DNA from 2 places in the Aminobacter sp. P9b genome. Region 1 is predicted to be linked to the other one. Evidence: predicted binding sites of a transcription regulator. Region 1 holds the regulator's gene; the other holds the start of a gene.
The links. Region 1 encodes PhoB, which activates phosphate uptake and scavenging genes when phosphate is short. Its sites were predicted from a motif close to TGTCATNNANCTGTCAT; they were not measured.
Positions count from the first base shown of each region.

Region 2: the regulator PhoB is predicted to act here: its motif matches at 3,423-3,439, upstream of phnC (phosphonate ABC transporter ATP-binding protein).

Region 1 is NZ_CP150082.1:265,986-271,425, forward strand. It holds gene WHT83_RS01315 (ROK family protein) at 1-728, shown strand, start outside; gene WHT83_RS01320 (ferric reductase-like transmembrane domain-containing protein) at 764-1,486, opposite strand; gene WHT83_RS01325 (hypothetical protein) at 1,483-1,944, opposite strand; gene WHT83_RS01330 (L,D-transpeptidase) at 2,020-2,829, opposite strand; gene WHT83_RS01335 (hypothetical protein) at 3,160-3,582, opposite strand; gene phoB (phosphate regulon transcriptional regulator PhoB) at 3,860-4,549, opposite strand; gene phoU (phosphate signaling complex protein PhoU) at 4,647-5,351, opposite strand; gene pstB (phosphate ABC transporter ATP-binding protein PstB) at 5,392-5,440, opposite strand, start outside.
Region 2 is NZ_CP150082.1:4,538,141-4,543,580, reverse strand. It holds gene phnE (phosphonate ABC transporter, permease protein PhnE) at 1-461, opposite strand, end outside; gene phnE (phosphonate ABC transporter, permease protein PhnE) at 466-1,413, opposite strand; gene phnD (phosphonate ABC transporter substrate-binding protein) at 1,491-2,402, opposite strand; gene phnC (phosphonate ABC transporter ATP-binding protein) at 2,494-3,336, opposite strand; gene WHT83_RS22420 (Tim44 domain-containing protein) at 3,756-4,772, shown strand; gene gltS (sodium/glutamate symporter) at 4,975-5,440, shown strand, end outside.

The DNA of each region.
Region 1 (5,440 bases):
ACATCCCTTTCGCCGACCGGCTCGAACAGGAGTTCGGCGTGCCGGTGACGGTGGAGAACGACTGCAACATGATCGCCGAGGCGCTGCGCTGGCGCGATCCCGTGCGCTACCGCGACGACTTCATCGCCATCCTTCTGTCGCACGGCATCGGCATGGGTCTTGTCATCAAGGGCGAACTGTTCACCGGCACGCAGTCCTCCGGCGCCGAGTTCGGCCACATGATCCATCGTCCCGACGGCGCGCTCTGCCGCTGCGGCCGCCGCGGCTGCATCGAGGCCTATGCCGGCAACTACGCCATCTGGCGCAACGCCAAGCTGGGCGACGAGAACGCCGAGCCGCTGGCCGACCTGTCCGACGACGACATCACGGCGCTCGCCGATGCCGCCCGCGACCATGACGGTCCCGAGCGCGAAGCTTTCCGCAAGGCCGGCGAAGCCATCGGCTTCGGCCTGGGCTCGATGTTTGCGCTGTTCGACCCGGCGCCGCTCGCCTTCGTCGGCGTCGGTGCCACGGCCTTCGACCTCATGGAGCCGCATGTGCTGTCGGCGATCGCCAAGACCGCCGGCGGGCTGCACTCCAAGGCGATCTCGTTCGACACCGAGCCCAACGAGATTCCGCTCAAGCGCGAGGGCGCAATGATGCGCGCCCTGCTCCATGTCGATCAGGAGATCTTTGCCGCCCGTTTGGGCGGAGCCACCCCTGCGAGTGCAGGAAAGAACGTCGCCTAGCCGCGCCCGTCCGCTGCGACCTTTGGCACGAGGGGTCACCTGGAACTGTTCGTTTTCTTGCTCCAGGTCGAACGGAAGGCCGCAGCTCTAAGCAGGAGCACCGACAGCACCGCCGCCACAAAAGGCCACTGCAGCGGGTTCGGCTCCGGCATCGGACGATGGAAGCTCAGGAAGTGCATGAACAGGAAATAGGCCGTGTGCAGCAAGGCAAGTCCCCACAGCACGGTTGCGGCGTTCTGCAGAAACTTCCAGACCGAAGAACCGAGCATGCGGATTGACCGGTCGTTCGAGGTCGACATGAGCACGAGCGCATAGGCAAGGGCTGCAATCCCTGTCAGGTTGGCCAGACCGAAGCCATGCTGGAACATCACATATTCACCCGTCTGTGGGTTCATTTCGTAGCCGAAGAGCCGCGCGAAATCCCACTCGACCCAGCCTTCGAGTATGATGATCGTATGCACGGCCGCCAGAAGGGTCGCGTAGATGCCGGTCTCCCGCCGATAGGCCACCACCCGGAGCAAGGCGGGCCACAGGCGCGACAATGGCCCGATCGACATGGTGATCACCAGAAGCGCCAGCGATGCGTCCGCGAATGCACGGTTCCACCGGTGCATCGGGCTCCACTGTCCGTGAACGACGGCGAATGCATAGACCAGTGCGCCAGCAAGCCCGACAACCACGACATGACGAAGCAGCGTCCGGCGCAATAGAGAGGCTGGCTGACCGGCGCGGACGCGATCGCTTGGGATATCGGTCATTGCAGATACTCCGGTTGCATTGCGGCATCCACTCGACGAGCGCGTATTTCGTGCCATGACGCAGCAGTGAGGAACGCAATGCCGAGCGCTGAAATCAGGGGGCGGATCGGGTCGAACCACATCATCAGGAATTCGCCCCCGAACAGAAGCATGAGGATCTTGTTGCACGTCGGGCAGGCGATGCCGATGAAGCCGGCCACGCCGCCGATGCCCGCGCGGCGCACTGAACAGACGGGTCGCCGCACGGCGACATAAAGCCCCGAGAGCGCCGACAGGACCACCAAAGCGGGCAGTTCCCAGCCCGCGACGGGGGTCATCCGGACAAACAGCGGATTGTCCCAGAGCGCCGAAACGGTGCCCAGCGCGGCAAAGCTCAGGATGGTCACGGCCACCCCCTTGAGAACGGCGCCGCCATGCCAGGGCCCTGAATGCGCCAAGCCGATGATGCGGTCATTCATGTCGTGTCTGCTCCAAGTTGGCCGGACGGCGCTTCGCAAGCCGGCCGGCGAGAACCTGCTGGGGTGACCGCTACATCAGCCGGCGGCTTGCGAAGCGCTGCCGCCGGCGACCTCGTGCGAATGGGGTTGGGTCGGATCGCCCAGCACGAGGATGGGCGACTGGCTCGGCACCCGTTCGTACAGATCGATGATGTCCTGGTTCATCAGGCGAACGCAGCCGCTCGAGACCGCCTTGCCAATAGTCCAGTACTCGGGCGTTCCGTGAACGCGATAAAGCGTGTCGACCTTGCCCTGGAAGACGTAGAGGGCCCGTGCTCCCAGCGGATTTTCGAGGCCGGGCGGCATGCCGCCACGGTCGGCGCCCCACTGGGCGAGATTTGGCTGACGCGCGATCATCTCGTCGGGCGGCGTCCATTTCGGCCATTCCTGTTTCCAGCCGATGCGGCCCCTTCCCGCCCAGGTGAAGCCAGCCCGGCCGAGCCCGACGCCGTAGCGCATGGCCTTGCCGTCCGGCTGGACGAGGTAGAGGTAGAAATTGTCCGTGTCGACGACCAGCGTTCCGACCGGTTCCTCGGTGACATAGTCGACCTGCCGCCGGTAATAGCGGCTCGGCACCTTGGTCAGGTCGATCGCGGCAATGGGGAACTTCTCGTTCGGCAGCGGGCCGTACATCGCAAGGGCATTGCTGTCGACGACCGGCGGCGCCTTCTTGACCGGCGCACTTGCGGCCGGCACGGCCGCTTGTTGGGTGCTGACGCAGCCGGACACCGCAAGGGTCCCCAGCCCGGCTACGCCGGCGAGAAAACGCCGGCGGCTCAATGCCGAGCCACCTCCGGGCATCGGCGCGGCGCCCGCGGCATTCGTTTCAAAAGTGTTCCTAGGCATTGGCAGTCTCCTGGCACCATTTCCTGTATTTCGGGTGACACGCGGTCGTGGAGGTCGATGACCGGTCGTTGACCATGCGCATGCAGCCGCTCGGCACCGATCCGCCGACCGGTGACGGCTCGTGCGTGCGGGCGCACGTCATCTAGCTGTTGCCACGAGCAAAGCACGCGGGCTCCTTGCGGGCTGGCGGGAATGCCAGCCGGCGGCGTCGCTACGGCGGACGCGCTCGGGCCTGGCCCAAGCGCAAGAGTTTCTCGGGAAGATCGTCCGTCTCCTCATCGCAACTGATTTCGGACGGCCTCGTCGGTGCGAGGGCCGAACGGTCAAAAATCAGGCAGCGATCGGAGGTCGAAGAAACGATGCGCTCGCCACGCGACGCGGCATGGGATCTGGGAGCCGCTTGCGAAGCGTCGTGTGGGTCGGCGCGGCAAGCTCGTCATGGACCTGCCAGGCAGGGCAGTCGCCCAGGCAGTGCGTGCTGGTGCTGTGCTCGTCGGACGTCTCGCCGGTGCAGCGATCCAGGGAAGGCAAGCACCCATCGGGCGCGGCGATAACTTCCGCCTGCCCGGTTGTCACCGGCTGCGCGCCAGTGCTCATGCCTGCGGCCTCTGCCCGATCGAGGGGCAGTCCGTAAAGCATGGTGATCAGCACCAGAACAATGGCCGAGACAACGTTGCGCACAAGGCGCCAGCTAGCATGAAAATGGACAATTTTTGGTATCGATGACATCACGAAATCGTCATCGCAGGCCATTTAATCTACCGTTGCTGAAGAAGTTATCCATCAGCGACATGGATCATTAGTTGTTCCTGCAGAAAAACCATCCCGCCGCCAGAAGGTTTGCTTGCATCGGCATCGACACCAAAGCATCGCGACGCAGGCGAGCTGTCATGATCGAGTGCCAATTGCGCGGCCGCGCCGCCACCCTGGCGGAGCACAAATCGACGACGCGCCTACCAACCCGATCTGCTGCAGGCCGCAGCTTGCCTAGGCCCGCTTGCGGCCAGAACGAAACAACGGACGTCGACCGCTAATCCTCGCGGATGGCGTAGCCGGCACCGCGGATCGTGCGGATGACGTCGGGCATGCGGCCGTTGTTGACTGCCTTGCGCAGGCGCCCGACATGCACGTCGACGGTGCGCTCGTCGATATAGATCGTCTCGCCCCAGACATTGTCGAGCAGCTGGCTGCGCGAGAACACCCTGCCCGGATGCCGCATCATGAATTCGAGCAGGCGGAACTCGGTCGGCCCGAGCTTGATCTCGCTCTTCTTGCGGTAGACCCGGTGCGACTCGCGGTCGAGCATGATGTCGCCGACCTTGAGGATGGACGACAGCACCTCGGGCTTGGCCCGGCGCAGCAGCGCCTTGACCCGCGCCATGAACTCGGGCGTCGAGAACGGCTTGACCAGATAGTCGTCCGCACCGGTCGAAAGCCCGCGCACCCGGTCGCTCTCTTCGCCGCGCGCCGTCAGCATGATGATCGGCAGGCGCTCGGTGTCGGGCCGCATCCTCAGCCGGCGGCACAGCTCGATGCCGGAAAGTGCCGGCACCATCCAGTCGAGCACCAGCAGATCGGGCACGTTTTCCTGGAGCCTGATCTCGGCTTCGTCGCCACGCGTGACGACTTCGACCTGATAACCTTCGGATTCGAGATTGTAGCGAAGCAGCACGCCCAGCGGCTCTTCGTCCTCGACGACCATGACCTTGGGAGCGATCATCGGCTGTGCCTTTTCTTGGCGCATGACCCCGATCGGATCATGCGCGGATTAACTTGCCGCAGCGCCCCCGCGCCCCGCACATGCAGCGCTGAAGTGTTCAGGCAGACACTGCCGTCGTGGTCTCGTCGACCTTCGGGCGGTTGAGCGGCAATTGCGTGCCGGTGACCACGAAATAGGCGTTCTCGGCGACGTTGGTGACATGGTCGCCGATGCGCTCGAGGTTCTTGGCACAGAACAGCAGATGCGTGCATGCGGTGATGTTGCGCGGATCTTCCATCATGTAGGTCAGGAGCTCGCGGAACACGGCCGTGTACTGGATGTCGATCTTCTGGTCGTCGTTGCGCAGTTCCTTCAGGCCTTCGGCCTGGCGCGCGACATAGAGATCGACCACGCCGCGGACCTGGCCGAGCACCAGCTGCGCCATCGCGTCGATGGAGTGCGAAAGGTTGCGCGGCGTCGGCGACTGGCCGACGGCACCGACACGCTTGGCGATGTTCTTGGCCAGGTCGCCGATGCGCTCGAGATCGCCGGCCATGCGGATGGCGCCGACCACGGCGCGCAAATCCTGCGCCATCGGCTGGCGCTTGGCGATCAGCGTGATCGCGCTGTTGTCGAGCTCGCGCTGCTTGGCGTCCATGATCGTGTCGTCGGCGACGACGTTCTGCGCCAGCGCCTGGTCGGACGAAAGCAGCGCGCGGATCGCACCTGCCACCATCGCGCCGGCCAGGTCGCCCATGTCGCGGATGACCTGGTCGACGTGTTTGAGTTCTTCGTCGAAGGACCGGACTGTGTGCTCGCCCATGATGTGTTCCTCGTCTGATGCTGGTCGGAGCCGATATCGCTCAGCCGAAACGGCCGGTGATGTAGTCCTGCGTCCGCTTGTCGTCGGGA
Region 2 (5,440 bases), 670 kb from region 1:
ATGTCGAGCGTTTCATCGCCACGCGACACGAGCACGCTGGTCGGCGTGATCTCGATACGGTCGCGGCCGTCGATCTCGACCGTGACGAGGCTGGCAGCTGCCTTGTTGGCCGCAGGCGCGGCTGCGGTCGCCGCCGGCGGGTCGAAGCTCAGCCACTCGGGATGCCGATCGGCGCGATAGGAGGCAAAGCGCGGATAGCTGATGTCGAGACGGTCATCCCTGAAGTCGATCTGCGGGCGCACCTCGTAGGACACCCAATCGGCGAGATAGGTGCCGGCGATGCCCCAGTTGCCGCCGGCGATTACCGCACCGACGGAGAAGAACCACCAGGCGAAACCGAGATAGGCAACGAGGCCGGCGCCTATTGCCCAGCCGGACAGGCTCTTGCGCCACGAGCCGGTGAAGACGTCGGGGTGACGGTCGGCGACCGACTGCATATCGGACATGGAAAGGCTGGTCATGATCTTATTCCCCGCGACCGAAGGCCTGCTCGCCGACCAGCCTCTTGCGCAGCCAGGCGGAAAGCTGGTCGACGGCGACGATGGTGCAGAACAGGAGGAGGATGATGGCGATGGTCTTGGCTTCGTGGGTCCGGCTGATCGACAGGCGCAGCGCCTCGCCGATGCCGCCGCCTCCAACCGCGCCGATGATGGTCGAAGCGCGCACGTTGATCTCGAGCCGTAGCAAGGCGTAGCTCAGGAAATTGGGCATGACCTGCGGAACGATGCCGAACCAGACGCGCTCGGGCCAGTTGCTGCCGACGGCGCGCAGGCCTTCGTCGGCCTTCATGTCGGCGTTCTCGACAACCTCGAAGAACAGCTTGCCGAGCGCGCCGATGGTGTGCAGCGAAACGGCGATGATCGCGGGTATCGCGCCCATCGACAGGATGGCGAGGAAAAAGCCGGCAATGACGATTTCGGGAAAGGCGCGCAGGATCTCGAGGAAGCGGCGGACGAAGAAGCGCAGCCAGCGTTGCGTCACCAGGTTTGAAGCGGCGAGGAAACAGAGCAGGAAGCCGAAGGCGAAGCCGATCAGTGTCGAGACCAGCGCGATGTTGATCGTCTCGAGCATCTTGTAGACGTATTCGGGCAGGTAGAACGAACCGAAGATGTACATCCGGCCATCGGGGTAGTCGAACTTCAGGCTGCCGTCGTCGTAGGGCGAGGGCAGGTCGAACAAGGCGCGCCAAACCTCGAAGCCGTCGCGCGGGATCATCTGGTCGACGAAGTCGAAGAAATGCGGCAGCCGGTCGAAGAACTTGCCGGCATTGCTCTCGTTGGCGAACCAGAGCGAACCGGACAAGGCGATGAACAGGAAGATCAATCCGCCGGCGGTGTACAGGCGGCGGCGGCCAGCGAGTTCGCGCCAGTGGCGCTCGACCGCGAGGCCGGCTTCCGAGAGTGGCATGGTCATGAAAAGTTCCGTCCGATCCCGGATCAAAGAAAGACGCGCCGCGGGCAAGCCGCGACGCGTCGATGTCGGCTGCGGGCTTAGCTGCCGATCTGCGCCTTACGGGCGTCGATGACCGGCTGGTAGAAGTCCGGGGTGACTTCGGTGTAGCCCTTGAAGTCGCCGCCCTGGATGGCCGAGAAGCAGGCCGGGTCGGTTTCCGGCAGCTTGACCATGTAGTCCTTGAACTTGGTCTTGGTGTCGGCGTCGAGCGAGCTGCGAACGACGATCGGGCCGTTCGGGATCAGCGGCGACTTCCAGACTTCGACCAGGTCGTCCATGTCGAGGATACCCTTGTCGACCATCTTCTTGAGGTTGCCGGAGGTGTAGCCGTCCTTGAATTCGCCGACGCCCGAACCGAAGGTCGTGCCGGCGTCGAAGGTGCCCTTGAGCACTTCGAGGACGAGGTTTTCATGGCCGCCGCCGAAGCCGGTCTCGGCGACGAAGTCCTTGACGGCAACGCCGCCGAGGTCCTTCGGCAGGGCGGTGACGGGGATCAGGTAGCCCGAGGTCGAGTCCGGATCGGCGAAGCCGAGCTTCTTGCCCTTGAGGTCCTCGAGCTTGGTGATGCCGGAATCCTTCTTGGCGACCATGATGGTGTAGTAGCCGGTTGCGCCGTCGGTCTGGACGGTGGTCAGGATAGGCTCGACCGCTTCCTTGTTCTCGAGATAGATCTTGGCGTAGCCCGAAGCGCCGAGTTCGGCGTAGTCGAGCGTGCCGCCGAGCAGGCCCTGGATGGTGCCGTCGTAGTCGGCAGCCGGGAACAGCGATACCTTCTCGACGCCGAGGACGGACGGCAACTGGTCGACGAGGCACTGGAAGTTGCGCAGGCGGTCGGCTTCATTTTCGCCGCCGATCACGCCGATGCGGAATTCCTTGAGGTCTGCGGCATGGGCCTGGCCGATCGCCAGGACGGCGAGCGAAACGGCACCCAGAAGTGCTTTCTTGAACATGGCATGTCTCCAGTTTGGCCCGGCACCTTGCCGGGTCATTTCCGTTGCTGATTGCGGGCCCTTGACGCGGGCGAGACGACCGCGAACGGCCTCAAGCCGGGGCGTAGGCCGGTTCCAGAGGTGCGGCGGATGCAGGAACCACGACCTTGACCGGGCGGATGCTGGTCGAGGTGATGGCTTCGGAAATCTCGGCGCCGTCGCTGTCGGCGCCATAGACCTTGCGCACGGCCTCGCGGGTCAGCTCTTCAGGCGCGCCGTCGAAGACGACCGCGCCGCCCGACATGCCGATGATGCGGTTGCAATAAGTGCGGGCGGTGTCGAGCGTGTGCAGGTTGGTGATGACGGTGATGCCTTCGCGCAGGTTGATGTCGCGCAGGGCGTCCATCACCACCTTGGCGTTGAGCGGATCGAGTGAGGCGATCGGCTCGTCGGCGAGGATCAGCTTCGGTTCCTGCATCAGCGCGCGGGCGATGGCGACGCGCTGCTGCTGGCCGCCCGACAGCGTGCCGGCGGGCTGGAGCGCGGTGCGGGCAATGTCCAGGCGTTCGAGCGCGGCGATGGCGCGGATGCGGTCTTCACGCGAGAAGATACCGAGCAGGTTCAGGCTGGTCGAGCGATGGTTGAGGCGGCCGAGCAGGACGTTGGTGAGCACGTCGAGGCGCGGCACCAGGTTGAATTGCTGGAAGATCATTGCGCAATCGCGCTGCCAGCGGCGAAGGGCCGGGCCGCGCAGCGACGACACTTCGGTGTTGTCGAAGACGATCGAGCCCTGGCTCGGATCGATGAGCCGGTTGATGGTTTTCAGCAGCGTCGACTTGCCGGCGCCGGAGCGTCCGATGATGCCGACCATCTGGCCCGGCTGGATCTGGAGATTGACGCCGTTGACGGCGACGTTCTTGCCGAAGCGGCGGCTGACGTTGCGGATTTCGAGCATCGTGGCTTCCCTGTCCCTTTGGGGCTTTGCGCCCCTTTTTCAGGCTTGGGCCTAGACCCGGGACGTGAAGCTGCAATGTCGGGACCATGTCAGTTTTGTTACGATGCACAGGCAGGCATGCGAAAAATGCGGCCCGAATGCGATGCGCGCGCAGGCAGCGAGCCGACAGGGCCAGTTCTTGCCGACCTGAATCGGATTGGCGTTCCATCTATTTGATCGGCAACGGTCTTTTGGGACCGTGTTTGGCCAAGATTCATGTTCAGGTCACCGGCGGCGAGCCGAGGCAGTGCGGGTAAAACCAAATCTATTCAGTGCCTTGGAGGGAGCTGGAAAGATTCTGCAAAAACTTGGCCCCCGAACCCTGACACTACACTTGTTAGTCATTATATGAGGGCGGACTTCACTTTGAGGAACCGCCGATGAAACTGTCCCGAACGACCCGCTTTGCCACGCTTTTCGCGGGCCTGTTCCTTGCCTTCTCCATGGTCGCCGTAGACCAGGCCGACGCGCGACGCGGCGGCAGCTTCGGCAGCCGGGGGGCGCGCACCTTCCAGTCGGCACCGCCGACCCGTACCGCGCCGCAGCCGTCGGCACCGGTCGAGCGCTCGATGACGCCGAACACCGGCCAGGCGACCAACCCGGCCACCAATGCCGCGCGTCCGGGTGCTGCTGCCCAGCAGCGCCCCGGCTTCATGGGCGGCTTCGGCGGCGCGATGATCGGCGGCCTATTGATGGGCGGCCTGTTCGGCATGCTGATGGGCCAGGGCTTCGGCGGTCTCGCCGGCATGTTCGGCATGCTGATGCAGGTGCTGCTGATCGGCGGCGCCATCTGGCTCGCCCTGCGCTTCTTCCGCTCGCGGCAGGCGTCCGGCCCGGCGATGGCCGGCGCGGGTGCCGGTGGCGGCAACTTCAACTACCGCGATGCCGCACCGGCTGACGCCGGCAAGGCCAATGGCGGCAGCCGTTCGTTCAGCATACCGAGCATCGGCGGCAGCCGCGCCGACGCTGCTCCGCAGCAGCCAGTGAGCAAGGACATCACCGTATCCGGCGAAGACCTCGACACGTTCCAGCGCATGCTGACCGAGGTGCAGGAGGCCTTCGGCCGCGAGGACCACAAGGCGTTGCGCCGACTGGTGACGCCCGAGATGGTGTCCTACCTCTCGGAAGAACTGGCCGACAACGCGCAGAACGGCGTGCGCAACGACGTGACCGATGTCCAACTGCTTCAGGCCGACATCGCCGAAAGCTGGAGCGAAGGCGATCGCGACTATGCGACCGCCGCGGTCAACTACTCGTCCATCGACGTGACCCGCAACCGCACCACGGGTGAGATCGTCGAAGGCGACGCCAATGAGCCGACCGAGACGACGGAGCTCTGGACGTTCGTTCGCCAGAACGGCGGCGACTGGCAGCTGTCGGCGATCCAGGAAGCCTGATCTACCTCTGCAATTTACTTTTCAGCGCCCGCAGTCGCCCTTTCGAGGTGTCGATTGCGGGCGTTGTCGTTTCAACAATCGCCTGTGGCCGCGTCACGATTTGCCGATTGCTCTGGTGCCCATTCTAGGCAAGGTTGCAAGCTGGATAGGCTGGGGTCTGCCGATCCAGGATTTCCAGTTCCCTTGACCAAACAAGGCTCGGATGACGACGGCAGCCAACTCTCTCGTTTCGCCCGATTTCCTCACCCTTACGCTTGGATTGGTTGTCTATTTCGTCGGCGTGATCCTGACCCGCCGCATTGCCTTTCTACGCAACTACAACATCCCCGAGCCGGTCACCGGCGGTTTTCTGGCGGCTGCCGCCATATGGGCGTTCTACAAGCTCTCGGGCATGGAAATCGTCTTCGAGATGACCACGCGCGACAGGCTGCTGGTCATCTTCTTTGCCACCGTTGGCGTCAATGCGCGGCTGTCCGATCTGCTGGTCGGCGGGCGGGCACTGGCCGTGCTGTGCGTGCTGACCGTGCTTTTCGTCTTCTTGCAAAATGGCGTCGGCACGCTCGGGGCCTGGCTGTTCGGCTTGCCGTCTGCCGCAGGCGTCATCATGGGATCGATCGCCTTTGTCGGCGGCCATGGCACGACGATTGCGTGGGCGCCTGCGATCGCGG